3 regions of the Arthrobacter sp. TJ-170 genome follow, and region 1 is predicted to be linked to each of the others. Evidence: riboswitches for the same ligand, from Rfam matches in the RefSeq annotation. Region 1 holds a riboswitch; each other region holds the start of a gene.
What was found. Region 1 has a riboswitch for cyclic di-AMP ahead of AC4D1W_RS00270 (M23 family metallopeptidase). Riboswitches for the same ligand answer to the same signal wherever they lie in the genome.

Region 1 (4,268 bases):
CCGGGAGCGGGAGTGGGAACGACGGATCCAAAGGCGAAGAAGTCGCTGGGAGCGATGTCGCCTACGGACTTGCCGATTGAGCGGAGGGCCTTCTCAACCATCGCGGTGCAATCCTGTGCGACACCGATCTGGGAGTAGGCCGAGCCGACCAGCGCTGCACCGACGCCACTGGCGCTGGGTGCCTTGACAGGAGCGGGAGTCTCAACGGCGGCGGTCTCTACCTTTGCCTGGGCCGGAGCTGCTGCCGCAACCTGGACGGCCGGCGTTGCGACCTCGACAACGGTCTCGACGACCGGGGCCGGGGCGGCCTCAACAACCTCAGTCTGCACTGCGACAGGAGCGTCCTCGACGGCTTCGACAACCGGAGCAGCTACGGCCTCGACGGCCGCACGCTCGAAGGTGACAGCCGCATCAGCAGAAGCGCTGACTGCGGTGGGCTGAACGGCGACTGCGCTGAGCGTCTTGACAGCCTGGGCCGAACGCTGGGCGTCGGATGCGCCGTGGGCCGGAAGTCCGGCTGTAAGGACCAAGCCTGAAGCTGCCACAATGACCGCTGCCTGGCGTCCTACGGAACCTGCGTTCGAAGATACAGCTTTCGAGATGGCTGCGAGCGAGTTGGTATGAACCGGCACCGCACGGTGGCGGCCCAGCGCAGAGCTGTTTGACACGTTAAATTGCCTCTCCCTACGCCTGCGAGGTGAGCTGTCGGATTCGGATGGGAGTCACCCGGCCGCGGATCGTCTCAAATCCTGCGACTTAACCCCAAGGACTTCTGAAAAGAAGCCCGCAATTGGTTCCCCCGCCCCTGCCATGCGATTTACGAACGGACCTCGTGCAGTGGCAGAGCTAGGCGATCTGCGCGAGAGTGCCGAACCCCCTGCGATCCGGCACGAGTTGAACGCTACCCCAGAAATTGAGGTATGTCACATTCCGATCACGGAACGGTGTGTTCCCGGTTACGACGATATTGAAACCGTTCAAAGCCAACCGAGCGGGTCGACGTTCTTGCCGTCTACAAGGACCTCGAAATGCAGGTGGCATCCGGTAGAAGCACCGGTGGATCCCACCCGTGCGATAGCTTCGCCGCGGTCAACAACCTGACCGACTGTCACGTCCATCGCTGACAGGTGGTTGTAGGTGGTCTCCAGGCCGTTGGCGTGCTGCACGACGACGCGATTGCCGCCGCCGTACGCGTGCCACCCTGCGAAGGTCACTGTGCCGGCCGCTGCAGCCTTCACGGCCGTTCCGCAGGCTTCGCTCATATCCTGCCCCGTGTGGAGCTCACCGGTGCCGGTGATGGGGCTGATTCGGGTGCCGAAGGGCGAGCTCATTACTCCGCCGTCCAGTGGCGCGGAGAGGGAACCTTTGGATTCTGCGGTCACGATGTCACTGCCCGAAGCGGAGACCATTTCGGCGAGCTTTGCCTCGGGGTCGAACTTCCCGTGCAGCCCAGCCCGGTGGAACGAGACATCCGCACCCGCGGCGGCCTGAACCCGCTGTGGTTCGTCCTGCTCAGCCGGAGCGGAAACGGCCTGTGCGTCGGAAGGCGCAACCGCTGCGGTTGTGGGCAGCGCGACGGTGAGGACCATTCCGGATGCAGCGGCGGCAATGGCAACCTTCTGGCTAAGCCCTGCCAGGGAAATATCCCGGCGTACGGTGACGGCGCGGCGTCGTCGTTCGATCCGCTGCGCGTCCCGGGGACGGAGGCCATTAGTGGACTGGGCCCCAGGCGCGGATTGTGCCGGGGCTTCGGAGACGTTGCGGGCCTCGCGCCGGGACATCGGCGCAGCTGGGCACGCAGCAACCGCCGCCGTCGGGGTCTTGAACTCCTGGACAGCTGACGTGACCGGCACAGCGACGTGGGGCGCTGTGAGGTGGGGCACAGCGACGTGGCGGGCTGGGAGGTGGGGCACAGCGACGTGGCGGGCTGTGAGGTGGGCGGTTCGCTCGGCCCGGTGACGCCTGTGGGCGTCGCGGGGCCGTGCTTCAGCAACCGGGGTGCCTGCACGGCGGCGCCCCGAAGCAGTGTTCGACAAGGAGACCCTTTCTCATTTTCGCCTGCGAAGTTAGCTGTCGGGTTCGAGTATGAGAAAACTCGGTTCGGATACTTCCGTTATGGCAGCACCCGGCACTTCACCCCAAGGCCATGGCGAGCCATAACCGGTGGTGGGTCCTCCGCCCCTGTCATCTGTTCAACACTGCGTTCGCTGACAGGGTTAGGCATGCGAACCAGGTAACGCTGGAGTATCAGCGCCAGGTATTAACTATAAAACCGGTGAGATCGAGCGTAACCGTTTCGTAACCAAACTGTGGATAACCTTAGGCAATCCAGAGCTTTCCCGACTTTGGTCAAGACTGGGGATGAACCGCCACGAAAACGTGTGAGGCGACTTCCGGCGGCAGTTCCAGTGCGCCCTCCACACCGGGCACCCGAACGGACACGTAATCCCCCGCCGCCTGCAGGGTCATGGACGCTCCGGGTCGCAGGCCACCCTCATCCAACTGCGTGAGCAGTTCCGGATCGACCTGGATAGGTTCAGCCAGACGGATAAGAGTCACAGCTGACCCGGCGATATTCGTCGCCAGGGCTTCGCTGAGGGTACACACACCGAGGGTCACGGTTTCGGAGGGCGTTCCGCCGATCGCTTCAAGCCCGGGAATGGGATTGCCGTAGGGCGACTCCGTCGGCTTTCCAAGCAATTCGTAGAGGCGCCGTTCGACCCGCTCACTCATGACGTGTTCCCACCGGCACGCCTCGTCGTGGACATAGGCCCAGTCAAGACCGATGACATCGGAGAGCAGTCGTTCAGCCAGCCGGTGCTTGCGCATCACCTCGGTGGCCCGCCGACGTCCGAGTTCGGTCAGTTCAAGGTGACGATCGCCGGTCACCACAACCAGCCCGTCGCGTTCCATCCGGCCCACCGTCTGAGACACCGTGGGTCCTGAGTGGCGAAGGCGCTCTGCGATGCGCGCACGCAGGGCCACGATGTTTTCTTCCTCGAGCTCAAGGATGGTCCGCAGGTACATCTCGGTGGTGTCGATGAGGTCCGTCATGCGGGGTTCAGCTCCTTGGCACTGGTGCGGATTGAGCGTTGATGCAGCGGTTGCCTGCAGTCCCTGGAAGGTGGGCCGCCGTCGTCATCCCTACGCCCCACAAGGTTAACCCATTTAGTTGGCCCGTTTGACGGTTGTCGTTTGCCACCGAACCGAGCGGTCATAATGCACCCGCGACGGAATCGCTGGGGCAGAATGGTCTGCGACCCCACATCACAAGTAAACGTCCTGGAGCAACCATGAGCACTTCCGCCGATATCCGCATCCCCGCCGAGCTGCTGCCGCAGGATGGACGGTTCGGCGCGGGTCCCTCCAAGATCCGTCCGGAGCAGCTGGACGCTCTCAAGAGTGCAGGTAGCGCACTGCTCGGAACCTCTCACCGTCAGGCCCCCGTAAAGAATCTGGTCGGATCGGTGCGGTCCGGCCTGATGGATTTCTTCGGCGCTCCTGAGGGCTACGAGGTTGTCCTCGGTGTCGGCGGATCCACTGCATTCTGGGATGTCGCCTCGTTCGGCCTCGTCGAATCCCGCGCACAGCACCTCTCCTTCGGTGAGTTCGGGTCCAAATTCGCTGCGGCAACGTCCAAGGCACCCTTCCTCGGGGAGTCCACAGTGATCACCTCCGAGTCCGGTTCACGACCGGCTCCCACCGCCGAGTCCGGCGTCGACTTCTACGCCTGGCCACAGAATGAGACCTCCACCGGTGTGGCGGCGCCCGTTGAACGCGTGAGCGGAGCAGACGACGGCGCGCTCGTTGCCATCGACGCGACCTCCGCGGCAGGCGGGCTTGCGGTGGACGTCTCCCAGGCAGACGTCTACTACTTCGCTCCGCAGAAGAACTTCGCGTCCGACGGCGGTCTCTGGCTTGGCCTGTTCTCCCCCGCAGCGCTGGAACGGGCAGCTGCAATCAAGGCATCGGGTCGCTGGATCCCAGATTTCCTCGACCTCCAGACAGCCATTGACAATTCGCGGCTCAATCAGACGTACAACACTCCGTCGCTTGCCACTCTTGTCACGCTGAACGCGCAGATCGAATGGCTCAACGGCAACGGCGGCCTCGACTTCGCCGCGAAGCGCACCGCCGATTCCGCGGGCCGCGTATACAGCTGGGCAGACGCCTCCGCCGTTGCCACCCCGTTTGTGCAGAATCCGGACCACCGTTCCAACGTCATCGCCACCGTCGACTTCGATGACACCGTTGACGCCTCAGCTGTG
Region 2 (4,268 bases), on a different contig from region 1:
GAATCGCGGACAAAGCGCGCCGCCCTGATCCTCAACCCGGTCAAGCCCACCGAGGAGGATATCCGCGCAATCGTCACGGAACTGAGCCTCGAGAAGGGGTGGCAGGAACCCCTCTTCCTTGAGACCACCGAGGATGATCCGGGGCACGGCCAGGCACAAGAGGCGCTCAGGGAAGGGGTCGACGTCGTCATCGCGGCCGGCGGCGACGGCACCGTACGGTGCGTGGCGGAGGAACTGGCCGGCACGACGACGGCACTCGGCCTGCTGCCGCTGGGCACCGGCAACCTGCTCGCGCGCAACCTCGACATTGACGTCGACGATCCCCGCGGAGCCGTCGAAGCGGCACTCGGTGGCACCGAACGGCTGATCGATGTGGTGCATGTGAATGTGGACCGGGCACAGGACGCGCATGTCTTCCTCGTGATGGCCGGGCTTGGCTTCGACGCTTCGGTGATGGCTGATACCCGCGACGACCTCAAGGACAAGTTGGGCTGGCTCGCATACGTCGACGCCGGCATCCGGAACCTCCCGGGCAAGCCCTCCAAGGTTCATATCTCGATCGACGGCGGCAAGCGGGTCACCCGCCGCCTGCGCAGCGTCATGGGAGGCAACTGCGGAAAGATCATGGGCGGCCTGGAGATCTTTCCGGGCGCCAGGCTCAACGACGGGCTGCTGGACATCATGACCATCGCGCCGCGGGGCAAGTTCGGGTGGTTCGCTGTCGTCGGCAAGCTCCTGGCGCGGGGCAAGGGCAAGGACCCATCGGTGGAGTACTACCAGTGCAAGGCCGCAGAGGTGGAGTCTGACACGCCGCTGGAAATCGAGCTCGACGGCGACCCGCTCGGCCAGGGCACGCACATGTCCTTCCGGGTGGAACCGGACTCGCTGAAGGTGCGGATGCCGTACGGCAAGAAGGACCCGGCGATCCTGACCGACCCGGTGCCGTAGGTCCAGCGGGTCAGGGACCCGGCGCGAGCGTCGGGAGCCCGGTAGTCGCTAGAGGTGGCCGCCCGGGTCGACTGTCTTCCCATCGACGACCACTTCGAAATGCAGATGGCAGCCGGTGGAGTTGCCGGTGCTTCCCACTGCGCCGATAGCCTCTGCGCGGTCGATTTTCTCACCAACGGTGGTGCCCAGTGAGGCGAGGTGGTTGTAGGTGGTCTGCAGTCCCCCGCCGTGGTCGATCACAATGCGCTGACCCCCGCCATAGGGGTGCCACCCGGATTCGGTTACGGTGCCTGAGCCCGCGGCAAGTACCGGCGTGCCGCAGGCCCCGGCGAAATCCGTGCCCGTGTGCATTTCCTCGCCATACCCGCTCATCGGATTGATCCGCTTGCCGTATGCGGAAGCCACCGAAAGCTTGCTCAGCGGCGCACCGAGCGATGGTTCCTCAGCAGGTTTTTCTGCCGGCTCCTTGCTGGGCGCCTCCGCCGGCTTACGGCTGGGTTCGGCTTGGGCGACCGTGATTTCGCCCTCGGACAGCGTCGAAACCTTGCTCTCCCCAGCGGGCATGTCGTTGGGCGACGACGGTGCAACCGACTCGCGGCTGAAATCCACTGCGGCGCCCTCGGGGGCGGTGACGCTCTGCGTCTCGCTCGCCCTCACCAGCCCTGCCTCTGTCAGCAATGGCGGCCCTGCCTGGGTCAGCGCAAGCCCTGACGCAGCTGTGAGGGCTCCGCCGACGCAGAGCAGCGCGCGGACACGGCGCCGTGCACGATCGTGGCGGCGCTCAGCGCGTCGGGTCCGACTTCCGGCATGTGTTGGCGATGAACGGTGACCGGCCGAAACAGGCACAGGAGTGCCCACGGAATCATGCTGGGACAAGGGATTGCCTCTCTTGACGCCGGCGAAGTTAGCTGTCGGGTTCGAGCAAGAGTTACTCGGCCTTACCTTGATGGCCGCGCTTGGGCGGGATCAAGGAGTTTGCAGGCTTCACCCCAAAGGCAGACTGACTGCCCGGATTGGGTTCTCCGCCCCTGTCTTCGAGGATGAGGAACCGGACAGGTGACAGGGCTAGGCGTACAGTCCGGCGGCCACGATGATACGCATGACCTGATTCAACGGTACGGCACTCTGCCGAAAGTTACAAATTCGTTATGTGGCAATCACGGGAATTGCGTCCCCCCTGTGCTATCAGAGTTCGGATTTACCCCTACGCCAGTAACCCATGAAGGCGACCTGCTTGCGGTCGATGCCGACGTCTCGCACGAGGTAACGGCGCAACCCTCGGACCACAGCGGCTTCACCGGCAATCCAGGCATAAAACGGCAGCGCGCCCGAAGGCTTGTCCGGGTTCAGCGAGCCGTCAAGGGCCGCGGCATCCAGTAGCTGGGGCGTCTCCCAGAGGATGGTCTTGTCAATGTCGATGTCCTCCGGCTCGGGTCCGGCTGCCCGTTCAGGACCGCCGGCACGGGCTGCCGCGGCAAGTGCCTGCCCTGAGGGTGTGTCGGAGCCCAGGCTCACGCGGAAGGGCGCCGCCAGGGATACCCAGCCCGGGACCCTGACCGCCTGACGAACGGCCGCATCGAGCAGTTCACCGTGCGGACGGCCGCCGCGCACCAGCCAGCTGATACCTACGCCGGAACGGGTCCGGATGTCCTGGCAGTCAGATCCGTCCGGGACTTCCAGGAACGCGTGGCCGCTGATGTCCTCCGGCAGTGACTCAAGGATGGCGCTGATGGCCGGAACGGCCGTCTCATCCCCCGCGAGCAGAACGTTCTGGGCCAGGCCGGGGCGCCACTCGATGCCGCCGTACGCGCCGGCGGTTGAGCAGGTTGCGGCATGGATGTTTGGCCCGATCAGCCATACCCGGTCGCCCGGCTCAGCCGATGCGGCCCACTGCGAGGCCGGGCCGCCCTTCCCGTCCGCGTCGAAGTGCATCACGAAGTCGACGTCCAGCTCAGGAACCTCCTGATTGCAGCGTGATTCGCGGACCGTGTACGTGCGCATGTCCCCGCGTTCCGCGGGCTGGAGGGAAAGCCACTGCTGGTACCACCCGCTGCCCGCGCCGTCCATGAGCGCGCCGAGGTCCGCGCCTTCACCGCCGGTCGGCGGGATCATCACCTTGATGCGCAGATCCAGGGTGGAACCCTGGACGCCGAAGCCGGAAAGGCAGGCACCACCGAACGTGATGCGACGGAAATTCGCGCTGACGTGCTCCACACGGCTGACCACGACGTTGAACGCGCGGATCGCGGACACGGCCGCCTGTGCACCTGCAGCTGCGGCGGTCCGTGGAGTTGCCTCCGGCCCCGTCTCTGACGTTGACTCCGTTCTCGTCCTTCGGGCCCGATGCGCTGTGCTGACTTCTGTCACGATGCTGCCTCCATTGCCGGTGCGGGGAGCCCGTCCTGCGGGTTCGGTAAAAAACCCGTGACGCCCTCAGGGGTGGTCTTTGCGCTTGCAGTGCGGGGGGCGGCGTGATGCCGCCCGATGGGCACGACCATCGGCGTGCCCGAAACGGGATCAGGGATAACCTGCGATTCCAGGCCGAAGACCTCGGCGACCGTCTCCGCTGTGACCACCCTCGACGGCGAGCCCTCGGCGACAATGCGGCCGCCCTTCATGGCGATCAGGTGGTCCGCGTAACGAGCGGCGAGGTTCAGGTCATGCAGGACGATTGCGACGGTGGTGCCCGCAGTACGGTTCAGATCCGTGATCAGGTCGAGGACTTCCACCTGGTGCGCCACGTCAAGGAATGTGGTCGGTTCATCCAGAAGCAGGATGTCGGTTTGCTGCGCCAGCGCCATGGCAATCCAGACGCGCTGCCGCTGGCCGCCGGAGAGTTCGTCGACGTTGCGGTCTGCGAGTTCCAGCGTGTCGGTGACGCGCAGGGCGGAGGCAACGGCGGCGTCGTCGTCGGGACTCCACTGCCGGAACCAGCCCTGGTGAGGGTAGCGGCCACGGCCCACGAGGTCCACCACGGCGATTCCGTCCGGGGCCACCGGGGTTTGCGGGAGCAGCCCGAGGGTCTTCGCCACCGCGCGGGTGGACAGTGAGTGGATGTCCTTGCCGTCCAGGAGCACCGTTCCCGCCGCAGGCTTGAGCAACCGCGCCAGGCCGCGGAGCAGGGTGGACTTGCCGCAGGCGTTCGCCCCGACGATGACTGTGATCTTGCCCGTCGGCAGTTCGACGGTGAGGTCTTCGACCACCCGGCGGTTGTCGTATGCGAGTGTCAGGTCTTTGGCGTTCAACCTCATGTCAGCCTCCCTGGCCTGATCGGTTGGATGTGGCAAGAAGCCAGAGGAGGAACGGGGCGCCGAGCACAC
Region 3 (4,268 bases), on a different contig from region 1:
TACGCGCTGCACCTGTCGTCGGAACACAGCATCCATGACGGGATCAAGACCCGCGCTCGGCTCGTCCAGCAGGTAGAGGCGCGCGGGCCGCGCGAACGCCGCGATCAGCGCAGCTTTCTGGCGGTTGCCCTTTGAATAGGTCCGTGCCCGGCGTCGGGGATCAAAGTCGAACTCCTCAATAAGCTCGCGGCGCAGTCTCTCGTCCGCGCCGCCGCGGAGGCCGGTGATCAGATCAATCACCTCACCTCCACTCAGGTCCGGCCAAAGATTCACATCACCCGGCACATAGGCAATGTCCCGGCGCGCGTGAATGGGTTCAGTCCACGGGTCCAGACCCAGGACCCGGACGGAGCCGCTGGTAGGACGCATGAGTCCAAGCAACAGCCGGAGGGTGGTGGACTTCCCGGCACCGTTGGGGCCGAGGAACCCGTGAACTTCACCGGCCCGGACGCGCAGGTCAAGCCCCGTCAGCGCCATGACCGAGCCGAATCTCTTGACCAGGCGCGAAGCCCGGATGACGTGTTCCGGTTCCATGGCAGGGCATTACCTCCCGCGCGTCGCACTCTGAGGAGCACAGCCTATACCGAGGTGCAGCGGCACCCGCAGAGTGACAACCCGTCCTTCTGCGTAATCCTCCGAGTGATGTAACCGGCGCTTAAACACCGCTGGGGAGGACCTTTTCAGGTCCTCCCCAGGGAGAAAGGCTAGTCCGAAGACTAGACGCGCACGAAGAACGCGCCGGCGAGGTCGCTCAGCGGGTGCTGCATGGTGAGGTTTGCACCATTCATGCCGCTGCTGATGACCTGGCCACCGCCAGCGTAAACAGCCACGTGGCCACCGGTGATGACGAGGTCACCCGGTGCCGGGGTGCTTACCTGCGCGCCGTAGCCTGCGAACTGCATGGGGCCGAGGTCACCGACAGGCTTCCCGGCTGCAGCCATTGCGATCTCAACGAGGCGGGTGCAGTCCTGAACAGCGCCACCGGCGAGCTGCGCCCGGGCAGAAGCGAGGATCGATGCGCCTGCGCCGCTTGAAGAACCATCAGCCACGGTGATCTTGGAGGACGCGGTGGTGATGTTCATGGTGCTGGTCTCTGCCGGTGCCGGAGCAGCCTGAACCTGCGGTGCAGGTGCGGGAGCCGGTGCCGGAGCGGGTGCAGCAGGAGCCGGAGCGGGTGCAGCCGCGGCAGGAGCCGGAGCGGCTGCAGCAGGAGCGGGTGCAGCCGCGGCAGGAGCCGGAGCGGCTGCGGCGCTGCCGGACAAGCTGATGACCTGGCCCGGGTAGATGATTGACTCCCAGCCGAGGCCGTTCGCAGCGAAGATGGCGTCGAGGCTGACACCGTAGTTGCCGGCGATGGCGCCGAGGGTGTCTCCGGCCTGAACGGTGTGGGTCGGAGCGTTCACAGCAGGTGCCGGAGCAGCCGGAGCCTGAGCAACGGGGGCCGGGGCGACGGGCGCCACTGCTGCCTGCACGCTTACCTCAGCGGCCGGGACGGTGGCAGAAGTGGTGGTGGTTCCCGCGCTGGCCGGAAGGGCGGCTCCGAACATGATGCCGGAGGCTGCTACAACTACAGCTGCAGGGCGGCCAACGGTGCCAGCGTGCGAGCTGACTGCCTTGGACACGATCTGCATGGTGCTGGGCGGAGTTGCACGGTGGCGCGCGATATGACGGTTTTTGGACACGGAATAGCCTCTCCCAACGCCTGCGGAGTTAGCTGTCGGATTCGGATGGGAGCCACCCGGACGACCGGCACAGAGCCGGTACGTCTTCACCCCTAGGACTTCACAGAAGTCCGCTAATCTGGTTCCCCCGCTCCTGCCGCAGTGTGTAGCGAACGGACCTTCCAGCGGCGGCAGGATTAGGCAATCCACCAGAAGGAAGCCGGGCTTTTGAACCCGGCGTGTCCATAACGTTACATACCTTTCATTGAATTGTCACGTTTCGATCACGGAGAGGCTGATCACACGTGCCGCAGCATCCGGTCAGATCTTGTATTCGGCGTTCGGGTCTTTTGAAGCTTCGTTATCGCCGCCACGGTGCATCGCCGACTGGGCCTTCTTCAGTGCCTGCTCAGCCTGCGCCTGAACCTCGGGAGCTTTGGCTTTCACGGTCTCCGACGCCTGGGAAACCTTGCCCTGCACCTTCGGACTGTTCCACAGCTCGTTGGCCTTGACCTTGATCTGCTCATAGCTGGCACGACCGGCCCGGGCGCCCAGAACGTAGCCTGCCGCCATGCCTGCTGCAAAAACCAACTTGTTCTTCATCGCGTTACTCCTGACGTGTCGGATACTGAGATATCGAATCTAATCAGCATACTTACTTTTGTCACGTCAGGGGATACTTACCACCGTCCGTTGCGGGGCCTCGGCTGGCATCGTGGGCAGGTATATGAGGAACGGTTCATGAAGGTGTCGCGCCGGATGCGCGAGTCCAGACCGTCTGCCGAGCATCGCCGGCAAGGGTCGCGTTCCCTGCCATAGGCGTTCAGTGAGCGTTCAAAGTAACCGGAGGCGCCGTTGACGTTCACGTAGAGGGAATCGAAGCTCGTGCCTCCTGCGTCGAGCGCGCGAGCCATCACGTCGCGGCAGGACGTGAGCAGCCGGGCAGCTTCCGCCCGGCGGAGAGTGTCCGTGGGACGCGCATAGTGCAGTCTGGCAGCCCACAGCGACTCGTCCGCGTAGATGTTGCCGACTCCCGAAACCAGAGTCTGGTCGAGCAGTGCACGCTTCAAACCGGTGCGCCGGGCGCGCAGCTTCCGGTAGAACTCCTCGAAGGAAAATGCCGGGTCCAGCGGGTCCCGCGCGATGTGCGCCGCTTCGAGCGGCACCAGTGGCGCTGGACACTCCCCCAGTCCACCCGGAAGCCCGTCCGAGGTGGGCACCATGCTAGTAACGAAGAGGCCACCGAAGATTCGCTGATCAACGAAGCGGAGCTCTTCCGGCAGCGGTTCGCCTCCGGAAACTGTGGACAGCCGCAGCCGTACCTTCAGGTGCTTTTCGTCGGGCTGGGTGTGGTCTTCGACCAGAAGCTGTCCGCTCATGCCTAGATGCGCCATCAGCGCTATCTGTTCCGTGCCGGCCGTGAGGCCGGCCGGAGGCGGCGGGTACGACGACATAGGGTCACCGATGTCGCCGTCATCCGTAGCGAGCGGCAACCAGAGAAATTTCCCACGGCGTACCGCATCTGTGACGCGGGCGCCGACAAGGTTGCCTCTGAAGTCCTCAGTGCCGAGGGCATGACGGCGGATTGAGCGGGGGTCAAGAACGTCTACCGCCTCGATGCGGCGCCCGCTGACCCAGCGTGCGAGCCCCCGGCGTACAACCTCCACCTCGGGAAGTTCAGGCATCACAAGCTCCCGGGATCACGTGGACTGACGTGCCTCCGCGTCAGCGTGCGCATCGACGTTCCCTAGCTGCAGCAGCTTCCAGGAGGCCGCCGCCGCCTCTTGCTCGGCTTCCTTTTTGGAGCGGCCGGAGCCGGAACCATAACTGGTACCGCCGATGACAAGCACCGCTTCAAACCTGCGGTCGTGATCGGGACCGAATCCGGTGACCTTGTAGTCGATGACGCCCATCCGCTGCGCGGCGGCGATTTCCTGAATACTGGTTTTCCAGTCCGTTCCGGCACCGAGCGCTGCAGCGTCTTCCAACACAGGGCCGATGATGCGCATGACCAGGCGCCTCGCCGTCTCCATGCCACTACTGAGGTAGGTGGCGCCGATGATGGCTTCCATCGTGTCGGCAAGGATGGACGACTTGTTCCAGCCGTTGGTGAGCTTTTCGCCCTGCCCCAGCAGGATGTGTTGCCCGAGGCCGAGACCACGGGCAATCTCGGCGAGGGCGCGGGTACTGACGACGGCGGAGCGCCTCTTGGCGAGCTCGCCCTCGGACAGATCCGGATTGTCCCGATACAGGGCATCCGTGACCGAGAGTCCAAGGACTGCGTCGCCCAGGAACTCGAGCCGTTCGTTGGTGGGGATGCCGCCCTGCTCATACGCGTAGGAGCGATGCGTCAGGGCAAGACGAAGCGTCTCGGCGTCAATACTGACACCGAGACGCTTCAAAAGATCTTCAGAACTTTCCACGCGGGCGACGCTTTCGCGATCGTTGCCGGCAGCACCGTGAAGCGGTGCCGTCAGCATTTAGACGTCGGCTACCTTGCGGCCCTTGTACTCAAGGAACAGCTCGGTACCGGCGGAGTCGGTGACAACCTTGGCCTGGTGGGCAAGGCTGTAGGTGACGCGACCGTTCTCCACCGTCTTCACCAGC

Region 2: linked by a shared signal. The riboswitch ahead of AC4D1W_RS09955 (M23 family metallopeptidase) and the one ahead of AC4D1W_RS00270 (M23 family metallopeptidase) in region 1 are both predicted to bind cyclic di-AMP.
Region 3: linked by a shared signal. The riboswitch ahead of AC4D1W_RS04125 (C40 family peptidase) and the one ahead of AC4D1W_RS00270 (M23 family metallopeptidase) in region 1 are both predicted to bind cyclic di-AMP.

Annotation. Positions count from the first base shown of each region.
Region 1 is NZ_JBZCNL010000001.1:47,239-51,506, reverse strand. It holds gene AC4D1W_RS00275 (NlpC/P60 family protein) at 1-668, opposite strand, end outside; cyclic di-AMP (ydaO/yuaA leader) riboswitch at 674-825, opposite strand; gene AC4D1W_RS00270 (M23 family metallopeptidase) at 978-2,036, opposite strand; cyclic di-AMP (ydaO/yuaA leader) riboswitch at 2,041-2,228, opposite strand; gene AC4D1W_RS00265 (iron-dependent transcriptional repressor DtxR) at 2,350-3,054, opposite strand; gene serC (phosphoserine transaminase) at 3,294-4,268, shown strand, end outside.
Region 2 is NZ_JBZCNL010000004.1:260,223-264,490, forward strand. It holds gene AC4D1W_RS09950 (diacylglycerol/lipid kinase family protein) at 1-948, shown strand, start outside; gene AC4D1W_RS09955 (M23 family metallopeptidase) at 997-1,806, opposite strand; cyclic di-AMP (ydaO/yuaA leader) riboswitch at 1,828-2,006, opposite strand; gene AC4D1W_RS09960 (siderophore-interacting protein) at 2,134-3,201, opposite strand; gene AC4D1W_RS09965 (ABC transporter ATP-binding protein) at 3,312-4,199, opposite strand; gene AC4D1W_RS09970 (FecCD family ABC transporter permease) at 4,201-4,268, opposite strand, start outside.
Region 3 is NZ_JBZCNL010000002.1:37,968-42,235, forward strand. It holds gene AC4D1W_RS04120 (ABC transporter ATP-binding protein) at 1-534, opposite strand, end outside; gene AC4D1W_RS04125 (C40 family peptidase) at 717-1,682, opposite strand; cyclic di-AMP (ydaO/yuaA leader) riboswitch at 1,686-1,843, opposite strand; gene AC4D1W_RS04130 (YtxH domain-containing protein) at 1,983-2,264, opposite strand; gene mutM (bifunctional DNA-formamidopyrimidine glycosylase/DNA-(apurinic or apyrimidinic site) lyase) at 2,342-3,346, opposite strand; gene rnc (ribonuclease III) at 3,362-4,084, opposite strand; gene rpmF (50S ribosomal protein L32) at 4,142-4,268, opposite strand, start outside.